Regions from separate parts of the Pseudomonas mercuritolerans genome, predicted to be linked through region 1. Evidence: predicted binding sites of a transcription regulator. Region 1 holds the regulator's gene; the other holds the start of a gene.
What was found. The regulator FliA, encoded in region 1, starts transcription of late flagellar genes. The targets are predictions, from matches to a motif close to CTAAAGTTTNNNNNNNNNNNGCCGNTAA.
Positions count from the first base shown of each region.

Region 2: a site for FliA is predicted at 3,199-3,226, ahead of ND528_RS22765 (methyl-accepting chemotaxis protein). Genes of this name have one in related genera too.

Region 1 covers NZ_JAMSHA010000001.1:941,854-946,881, reverse strand. Annotated here, with positions in the region: gene flhF (flagellar biosynthesis protein FlhF) at 1-875, shown strand, start outside; gene fleN (flagellar synthesis regulator FleN) at 992-1,822, shown strand; gene fliA (RNA polymerase sigma factor FliA) at 1,819-2,559, shown strand; gene ND528_RS04410 (chemotaxis response regulator CheY) at 2,727-3,098, shown strand; gene ND528_RS04405 (protein phosphatase CheZ) at 3,117-3,905, shown strand; gene ND528_RS04400 (chemotaxis protein CheA) at 3,959-5,028, shown strand, end outside.
Region 2 covers NZ_JAMSHA010000008.1:321,146-326,173, reverse strand. Annotated here, with positions in the region: partial or broken gene ND528_RS22775 (helix-turn-helix domain-containing transcriptional regulator) at 258-595, shown strand; tRNA gene ND528_RS22770 (tRNA-Met) at 783-859, opposite strand; gene ND528_RS22765 (methyl-accepting chemotaxis protein) at 975-3,032, opposite strand; gene ND528_RS22760 (MFS transporter) at 3,466-4,683, shown strand; gene ychF (redox-regulated ATPase YchF) at 4,866-5,028, opposite strand, start outside.

The DNA of each region.
Region 1 (5,028 bases):
GCACCCTGGCCTGGAATCAGCTGCAAGGCAGCCGTCCGGCCCAGGCCAATCTGTATCGCCGTCTGCAGCGAATCGGCCTGTCCGGCCCGCTGTCGCGCGATCTGTTGGCGATGATTACCGATATCGAAGAGCCGCGTCAGGCCTGGCGCATGCTGCTGGCGCATTTGGCGCGGATGATTGCCGTACCGGAAGTCGAGCCGCTGGAAGAGGGCGGTGTGATTGCCATGGTCGGCCCTGCCGGCATGGGCAAGACCACCACGCTGGCCAAGCTCGCCGCGCGTTACGTGCTCAAGTACGGCGCGCAGAATGTCGCGCTGGTCAGTATGGACAGCTTCCGCATCGGCGCGCAGGAACAACTGAAAACCCTTGGGCGCATCCTCAACGTGCCGGTAACGCACGTCGATCCGGGCCAGTCGCTGGTGCAAGCATTGGATCCACTGCTACGCAAACGCGTGGTTTTGATCGATACTGCCGGCCTGCAAGCCAGTGATCCGGCGTTGCGCATGCAGCTTGAGAGCCTGGCCGGGCGTGGCATTCGCTCAAAAAATTATCTGGTCCTGGCAACCACCAGCCAGAAACAGGTTCTAACCGCCGCTTATCACAGTTACAAGCGTTGCGGGCTGGCCGGCTGCATCCTGACTAAACTGGATGAAACGGCCAGTCTCGGCGAAGTGTTGAGCCTGGCGATCAGTCATGAATTGCCGGTCGCGTACCTGACCGATGGCCCACGGATTCCGGATGATTTGCATCTGCCGCGCCGTCATCAACTGGTCAGCCGCGCCGTCAGCGTGCAAATGCAGGAAGAACCCAGCGAAGAAGCCATGGCTGACATGTTCGCTGACATCTATCACAGCCCGACCAAGCAGGTTGGCTGAGGTAATCATGAACAGTTTTTGTACCTACATCGATGGTCTGCCACGCATTGTTCCGATCAGGAACGCGCAGCCAGTAATGTGGCCTCCGTCTATGCAAGACAAGGTAAAGAAATAACATGGGCAGCATGCATCCCGTACAGGTGATCGCGGTGACCGGCGGCAAAGGTGGCGTCGGCAAGACTAACGTGTCAGTGAACTTGTCGCTGGCGCTGGCAGAGCTTGGCCGTCGGGTCATGCTGCTGGACGCCGACCTGGGCCTGGCGAACGTCGACGTTCTGCTGGGGCTGACACCCAAGCGCACTTTGGCCGACGTTATCGAAGGCCGTTGCGAACTGCGCGACGTGCTGTTGCAGGGCCCGGGCGGGATTCGCATCGTGCCGGCGGCCTCCGGCACGCAGAGCATGGTGCACCTGAGCCCGGCGCAACACGCCGGCCTGATCCAGGCGTTCAGCGACATCGGCGACAATCTCGACGTGCTGGTGATCGACACCGCTGCGGGTATTGGTGACTCGGTAGTCAGTTTCGTTCGTGCCGCCCAGGAAGTGTTGCTGGTGGTCTGCGACGAGCCGACTTCGATCACCGACGCTTACGCGCTGATCAAGTTGCTCAACCGCGACTACGGCATGAACCGCTTCCGCGTGCTGGCCAACATGGCGCAGAGCCCGCAGGAAGGGCGCAACTTGTTCGCCAAGTTGACCAAGGTCACGGATCGCTTCCTCGACGTCGCCCTACAATACGTCGGCGCCGTGCCGTACGACGAAAGCGTGCGCAAGGCGGTGCAGAAGCAGCGCGCCGTCTACGAAGCCTTTCCCCGTTCCAAGTGCGCGCTGGCCTTCAAGGCCATCGCCCAGAAGGTCGACACCTGGCCGCTGCCCGCCAACCCGCGCGGGCATCTGGAATTTTTCGTCGAGCGTCTCGTGCAGCAAACCGCAGGGCCTGTGATATGACCGCCAGTGGCATGAATCTTTACAAAAAGTCGGCGCGTGACGCGCAATACGAATTGATCGAGCGCTACGCGCCACTGGTCAAGCGCATTGCCTATCACTTGCTGGCGCGCCTGCCGGCCAGCGTGCAGGTCGAAGACCTGATCCAGGCCGGGATGATCGGTTTGCTCGAAGTCTCGACCAAATACGACGCCAGCAAAGGCGCCAGTTTCGAAACGTACGCGGGCATTCGAATCCGCGGCGCGATGCTCGATGAAGTGCGCAAAGGGGATTGGGCACCACGCTCGGTTCACCGTAATACCAGGATGGTCAGCGACGCGATTCGCTCGATTGAAGCTAAAACCGGCCGTGACGCTAAAGATCACGAGGTTGCGGCCGAACTCCAATTGAGTCTCGACGATTACTACGGGATTCTGAATGACACCTTGGGCAGTCGCCTGTTCAGTTTCGACGACCTCTTGCAGGACGGCGAACACGAAGGGCTGCACGAGGATGGCGCCAGTGCTCATATGGAGCCGTCACGCGATCTGGAAGATGAACGCTTCCAGGCGGCGCTGGCGGACGCGATTGCCAATTTGCCGGAGCGTGAGCGACTGGTGTTGGCGCTGTACTACGACGAAGAGCTGAACCTCAAGGAAATCGGTGAAGTCCTTGGCGTCAGTGAATCGCGGGTCAGCCAGTTACACAGCCAGTGCGCGGCCCGTCTGCGGGGGCGTTTGGGGGAGTGGCGAGCGCGCTGAAGGCAGTGTGGGGACACTGCGAAACGAGGCTGGTGCGGTGATGAACGGCGCCGGTCTCGATCCGTTGTGCTCCAGACAAACTTTAAGTGCTGCGCCGATTGATTGAAGTGGCGCGTCCAGGTGCTGGGCGCGTTTAAGACTGCTTGGAGGTCGAATTGAACAAAGACATGAAAATCCTCATCGTTGATGACTTCTCAACGATGCGGCGGATCATCAAGAACCTGCTGCGCGATCTTGGGTTCACCAACACCGTCGAGGCCGACGATGGCACCACTGCCATTCCGGTGCTCAACAGCGGCAGCATCGACTTTCTGGTAACGGACTGGAACATGCCGGGCATGACCGGTATCGACCTGCTGCGTCACGTGCGCGCCGATGAAAAACTCAAGCACCTCCCGGTGTTGATGGTGACTGCTGAAGCCAAGCGCGAGCAGATCATCGAGGCCGCCCAGGCCGGTGTGAACGGTTACGTGGTCAAACCTTTCACGGCTCAAGCGTTGAAAGACAAAATCGAGAAGATTTTCGAACGCATCGGCTGATGAATGCGCGGGGGAGCTATGGAGCATAACGAATCATCACAGGGCGATTTCGAATCGACCCTGAAAAAACACGCGGTCGAACTGGTCGAGAGCCTTGAAAAAGGCAGGTTCGGCGACGCGGTGCAACTGATCCATGAGCTCAATCAGACCCGTGACCGCGGCCTGTATCAGGAAGTGGGCAAGCTCACACGTGAACTGCACAGTGCGATCGTCAATTTCCAGATCGATCCGCACATGCCGCAGGCTGAGGAAGTGTCGCAAATCACCGACGCCACCGAACGCCTGGGCTATGTGGTCAAGCTGACGGAAGCCGCGGCCAACCGCACCATGGATCTGGTGGAAAGCGCCACGCCGGTGGTCAACAGTCTCGCTGATGAAGCGCAGACGTTGAGCGCCGATTGGGGCCGCTTCATGCGTCGCGAGGTCGGGGCTGAAGAGTTCCGCGAACTGGCGCGCCGGGTCGACGGTTTTCTGTCACGCAGCAGCACGGACAACCGTGCGGTGTCGAGCAACCTCAACGACATCCTGCTGGCTCAGGATTACCAGGACCTCACAGGTCAAGTGATCAAGCGTGTGACCCAACTGGTCACCGAAGTCGAAAGCAATCTGCTCAAACTCGTGCTCATGGCCAGTCAGGTCGACCGCTTTGCGGGCATCGAACATGACCGCGCCGCAATGCTTGCTGAAAAAGATCCACAAAAACATCTCTCGCAGGGTGAAGGTCCGCAGATTCATGCCGATAAACGAGAAGACGTTGTGTCCGGTCAGGACGATGTGGACGATTTGTTATCCAGCCTTGGATTCTAGAGTTTCGGAATTCGGGTTTTTTGGGTTTTTAGACCTGTAGGAGCACCCCATTAATGAGCTTCGGCGCCGATGAAGAGATCCTTCAGGATTTCCTGGTTGAGGCCGGCGAGATTCTTGAGCAACTGTCCGAACAACTGGTCGAGCTGGAAAGCCGCCCGGATGATGCAGATCTGCTCAATGCAATTTTTCGCGGTTTCCACACTGTAAAAGGGGGCGCCGGCTTCCTTCAGCTCAATGAGCTGGTGGAGTGCTGTCACATCGCCGAAAACGTGTTCGACATCCTGCGCAAGGGTGAGCGTCGCGTTGATGCAGAACTGATGGACGTGGTGCTCGAAGCACTGGACGCGGTGAACAGCATGTTCAGCGAAGTCCGTGAACGTGCACCGATCACCGCTGCCACGCCGGAACTGCTGGCCGCGCTGGCGCGTCTGGCCGAGCCGCAATCGGCGGATGAAGCCGTTGCCGCGCCAGTGGAAGTGGTGGAAGAACCGGTCGCCGAAAGCGCATCGGACGACATCACCGATAACGAATTCGAACAACTGCTGGACTCGCTGAATGCCGTCAAGGCCCAGGCCCAGGCCGAGGCCCCGGCCGCTGCTGTGGCGCCCGCGCAGGTTGCCGACACGGCGGCCAGCGATGAAATCACCGACGCCGAATTTGAATCGCTGCTCGATCAACTGCACGGCAAAGGCCAGTTCGCTGTCGATGCGGTCGCTCCAGCGGCGCCAGCAGCTCCGGCAGCGCCTGCCAAGGGCGACAGCTCGGACATCACCGACGACGAATTCGAAGCCTTGCTCGATCAGTTGCACGGCAAGGGCAACTTCGCCGTTGACGCGCTGGAATCGGCCATCGCTTCGGCGCCGGCAGCACCTGCTGCACCGGCCGCCGCTGCGGCCGGCAGCGACCTGATCAGCGATCACGAATTCGAATCGCTGCTCGACGAATTGCACGGCAAAGGCAAGTTTGACGCCAGCGCTGCGACTGCTGGCTCCGCATCAAGCGTCGCCACGCCTGCCGCCAAGGCACCTGCTGCAGCCGCTGCGCCGAAACCTGCGGCCAAGCCTGAGCCGAAAGCCGAAGCGCCGAAACCGGCCGCCGCGGCTGCACCGGCACCGGCACCGGC
Region 2 (5,028 bases), on a different contig from region 1:
AGTCCAGCGGTTTTGCGCCTGGGTCAGGCGAAATTATCGTCGGTCGCGGCTGTAGTCTTTTCGTTTGAATGGCTGATTACGCCGGATTTCTCGTACAGATTATTCAGGTCGACAGCCTACGCGGCGTTGCCTGAGGATGTTTTCTGTACGGTTGCCAGGAGGGGCTTCACTTTTGCTGGGCGGTGGAACAAAACAAAGGCAGCAACACGACATCGATCAATCAAAAGAAATCTGGAAGGCGCTGAAGAGGTAGCTCAATGAAAAGCGTAAGCAATCACGAGGACAGTGTTCTCGAAATGCTGCGCACGGACGAGAATTTCGCTCTCGAATATCTCGTTGCAGCATTGGAAGAAATTGATGAAGAGGGCGGTGAGTCTGTGTTTCTCACCGCGGTGCGACGTGTGGTGGAAGCGAGAGGCGGTTTTGCCGCTGTCTCCAACGCAACCGGACTCAATAGAGGCAATCTTTACCGGCAATTTTCAGCAGATGGAAACCCGGGCCTTTCTACGCTACTGAAGGTGCTGTCTGCTGTGGGCTCGGTTTGTCGAAGGTGGTCGCTCACAGTCAGGATGATCAGGAACACACAGCAGCGTGATCCACCGTGGTAATAAGAAGCCCGGCTCGATGTCGGGCTTTCTGATTTTTTCCCTGCGGCATTTCTCTGATGGGGCACGTGGAATTGATCCGCTGACATTAAGCGGTAGGTTGCGAGTGAAGCAGAGCGCAACTTTTCTCAAGGCATAAAAAAACGGCCTACCTTTCGGTAAGCCGTTTTTAGTACTTGGTGGCTACACAGGGACTTGAACCCCGGACCCCAGCATTATGAATGCTATGCTCTAACCAACTGAGCTATGTAGCCAAGTGGCGCGCATTATTCCCCTGAAATGGCAAAGCGTCAAGCGTAAATCGAAAATATTTCTTCCTGTTTTCAACCGCTTATCCTCGGGCCCCGAAAATCGGGGCCGGGGAGGGCGTCAGCGCAGTTGGAATCTGGCGGTATTGGCGCTCAGGGCTTCGCTGCCTTGGCTCAAGGTGTCGGCCGCGAGGTTCACGGCGCGTGCGCCTTCGAGCAAACGCACCGCTGCCTGATCGACCTGCTGGATATTGCCGCTGACTTCGTCGGCGGTGCTGGCCTGTTCTTCAACCGCCGTGGCGATTTGCGCCAGGGTGTCGGTGACACTCTGTACGGCGCTGGCGATTTCTCCCAGGCGTTCGCCGAGTCCGGTGACCGCTTCGGCATCCGATTGCGCCTGACCACAGGCGGCCTCCATCAGGCTCACCGCTTCGTTGACCGTGGCGCGCAGGCTGTCGACGGTGCCGGCGATCTGCGCGGTGGACGATTGCGTGCGTTGCGAGAGGCTGCGCACCTCGTCGGCGACCACGGCAAAGCCGCGACCCTGTTCGCCGGCGCGGGCGGCTTCGATGGCGGCGTTGAGCGCGAGCAGGTTGGTCTGCTCGGCGACGCCGCGAATGGTGTCCACGACCAGTTGAATCTGCTGGCCTTGCTCGCTGACCCGGCCGAGTGCGGCGGCAGTGTCGTTCAGGCGCTGATTGAGCTGCTGAATGCTGGCCGTGGTGCGTTGGCTGTCGCGGCTGCTGTCGGCGGCGATGCGCCGGGTTTGCTGGGCGCTGGCGGAAGCCTGTTCGCAACTCTGCGCGACGCCTTGCGAGGTCGCGGCCAATTGCGTGGCGGCAGCTGCGATCTGGCTGATCTGCAACTGCTGCGCCTCAACTTCACCGAGGGCGCCGCTGGAGTGTTGGTTGAGGCTGCGTACCGCGTTGCTCAACTGCGAGGTCTCGTGGTCGACGCCCAGCATGCTGCTGCGCAGTTGCACCACAGCGACGTTGAGCGCGGTGCTGATCGCTGCCAGCTCATCGCGACCCACTACCGGCACTTGCAGGCTCAGGTTGCCGTCGCGCAAGGCCTCAGCGAGCAAGGTGATGCCGCTGGCGCTGCGGCGGATCGAGGCTTGCAGGCAGACGAACAGGTACAGCGCGGCCAACAGCAGGCAACCGAAAATTGCGGCGACAACAATGAACTGGCGGATCGCCGAGCTGTAATACGCATCGAGCCGCTGATCCAGCGCGACCAGGGATTGCTGGCGCAGGGAAGCGAGGTCGGTGAGCAGCGCGTCGAGGCTGCGTTCGAAGTCCTCTGGCTTGAGGTTGATGCTGCCGCCAAACACACCGTCGTCGAGGACTTTCAGGCCGCTGTCGAGGTGTTTCAGGCTGTCGTGATACTGACCGGCCCAGGCTTGCAGCTCGACTGGCAGACGCGCCTCCAGCAGGCCGGCGGTTTTCACCAGTTGCTCGCGGGCGTCGCCGATTCGACTGCGCAGGTCGCGCAACTGCAGGCGGCTCTGCAGGGTGAACTGCCCGGAGACCACCGAAGCCTGGCCGACCGCGGCGAGACGGCCGACCCGCTCGATCAGGTCCGGTGCGTGCTGCGTGGAAATCTGCGTCAGCAGGTAGGTTTCCAGCCACGGCGCGAGGGTCAGGCGATTGTCCATGACGATCTGCTCGCGCAAGGCTTGCAGCGCGCCCAGGGCATTGGTGAAGCGGTCATAACCGTCCGGCCACCAGCCGACATTGCTGAGGCTTTTCGTATCCAGGCCATTGAGTGCGGTTTGCAGCGCCTGAAAGCGTTCGAGGATTGCGCCGTCGGCGCCTTGCTGGTTCAGGGCATTGCCCAGCTCGGTGGTGGCTTGCAGCACCGCCGGTTGCACGCCGTCGAAGGCAGCCATGGCGGCGAGGGTGGCCGGTGTCGGCTGACGATTGGTCTCGGTGGCGCGCCAGCGGGCGGCGCGGTCGCGTTGCGCGGCGAGCAGGTTGTCCAGCGCATCCAGCGCGAGCAATTGACGCACACCGGCACGTTCGCCGGCGATCAGATTGAGCTTCTCGCGATAGTCATGGCCGATCATCAACAGGCTGCCGGCCAGCGGCAGAATGAACAGCAGAAACAACAATTGGAATTTACCTGCGAAGCCAAACCGCCCCAGCAATTTGATCCCCGGTGAAAGGAAAGCCTGCATGCCTCATGACTCCTCTGGACACCACGCACCATTGGCGTGCATCGCGAGCTGTTGGCTCACGACCCGTGCCCTCTAAAAGGCCTCGAAAGTTCACCCATGCCCGCTCTGTAGGCCGGCTCTGTAGCGAAACTTCCCATTGTCGAGCGCCTTTGTAAGGCGATCGTGTTCAAGGGCAGAAGCAAGGCAAGATTCAGACCATGGCGTTGCGCTATCACCTTCGCTGCCAACGATCCCCTGTAGGAGCTGCCGAAGGCTGCGATCTTTTGACTTTGATGGTTAAAGCAAGATCAAAAGATCGCAGCCTTCGGCAGCTCCTACACGGTGGTGTGTCCAATAACTTAGTTAGCTGGCTAAGGGGATAGCGCGAGCGCACCGAAAAATGGCACATTGACGCACCTGCCTGCGGGCACCCATCTGCTGTCCGGAATTTTCCATGGCTATCAGCAACGTTCAGACCGCCGCTGCCTCGGCGACCGCTGCTCCGCAAAGCAGCCCCTTGGTGATGCGCATCATCGGCGCGGTGGCGCTGGCTCATTTGATCAACGACCTGATCCAGTCGGTGCTGCCGTCGATCTACCCGATGCTCAAGGCCAACTATGGCCTGACCTTCACCCAGGTCGGCCTGATCACCTTGACCTTCCAATTGACCGCGTCGCTGTTGCAGCCGTGGGTCGGTTATCACACTGATCGCCACCCCAAACCGTGGCTGTTGCCGGCGGGCACGGTGTGTACCTTGATCGGCATTCTGATGATGTCGGTGGTCGGCAGCTTCCCATTGATTCTGCTGGCGGCGGCGCTGATTGGTATCGGCTCGTCGACCTTTCACCCGGAAGCCTCGCGTGTTGCGCGACTGGCCTCGGGCGGCCGGTTTGGTCTGGCGCAATCGACCTTTCAGGTCGGCGGCAATGCCGGCTCCGCGTTCGGCCCGCTGCTGGCGGCGGCGATCATCATTCCCTTCGGCCAAGGCAATGTGGCGTGGTTTGGCCTGTTCGCGGTTTTTGCGCTGTTCGTGCTGTACCGCATCAGTCGCTGGTACGCCAATCACCTCAACCTGTTCAAGCTCAAGGCCGGCCAGGCGGCGACGCACGGCTTGTCGAAGGGCAGGGTGACCAGTGCGCTGGTGGTGCTGGGGCTGCTGGTGTTCTCCAAGTATTTCTATATGGCCAGTTTCACCAGTTACTTCACTTTCTACCTGATCGAGAAGTTCGACCTGTCGGTGGCCAGCTCGCAGCTGCACTTGTTCCTTTTCCTGGGCGCAGTGGCGGCGGGAACATTCTTCGGCGGACCGATTGGCGACAAGATCGGGCGCAAGGCTGTGATCTGGTTTTCCATCTTGGGGGTGGCGCCTTTCACCCTGATCCTGCCGCATGTCGATCTGTTCTGGACCAGCATTCTCAGCGTGGTGATCGGCTTCATTCTGGCGTCGGCATTCTCGGCGATTGTGGTGTACGCGCAGGAACTGGTGCCGGGCAATGTCGGCATGATTGCCGGAATTTTCTTCGGACTCATGTTCGGTTTCGGCGGGATTGGTGCAGCGCTGCTTGGGCATCTGGCGGATGTGCACGGGATTGAGTATGTGTATTTCCTGTGCTCGTTCCTGCCATTGTTTGGTGTGTTGGCGATCTTTTTACCGCGTACCAGAAAGGCCTGAACAGACGAATCGAACTGTGGGAGCGAGCCTGCTCGCGAATGGGTGTGTCAGTTGACGAATGCTTAGCTGACACGCCGCATTCGCGAGCAGGCTCGCTCCCACAGGGAAATGTACTCAGTCACTGAATTTCAGGCACAAAAAAGCCGCGTATCAAACGCGGCTTTTTCGTGTGCGGCTGTTGCTCAGACGTTGAAGCGGAAGTGCATTACGTCGCCGTCCTTGACGATGTAATCCTTGCCTTCCAGGCGCCACTTGCCGGCTTCTTTGGCGCCGGCTTCGCCTTTGTACTGGATGAAGTCGTTGTAGGCGATGACTTCGGCACGGATGAAGCCTTTTTCGAAGTCG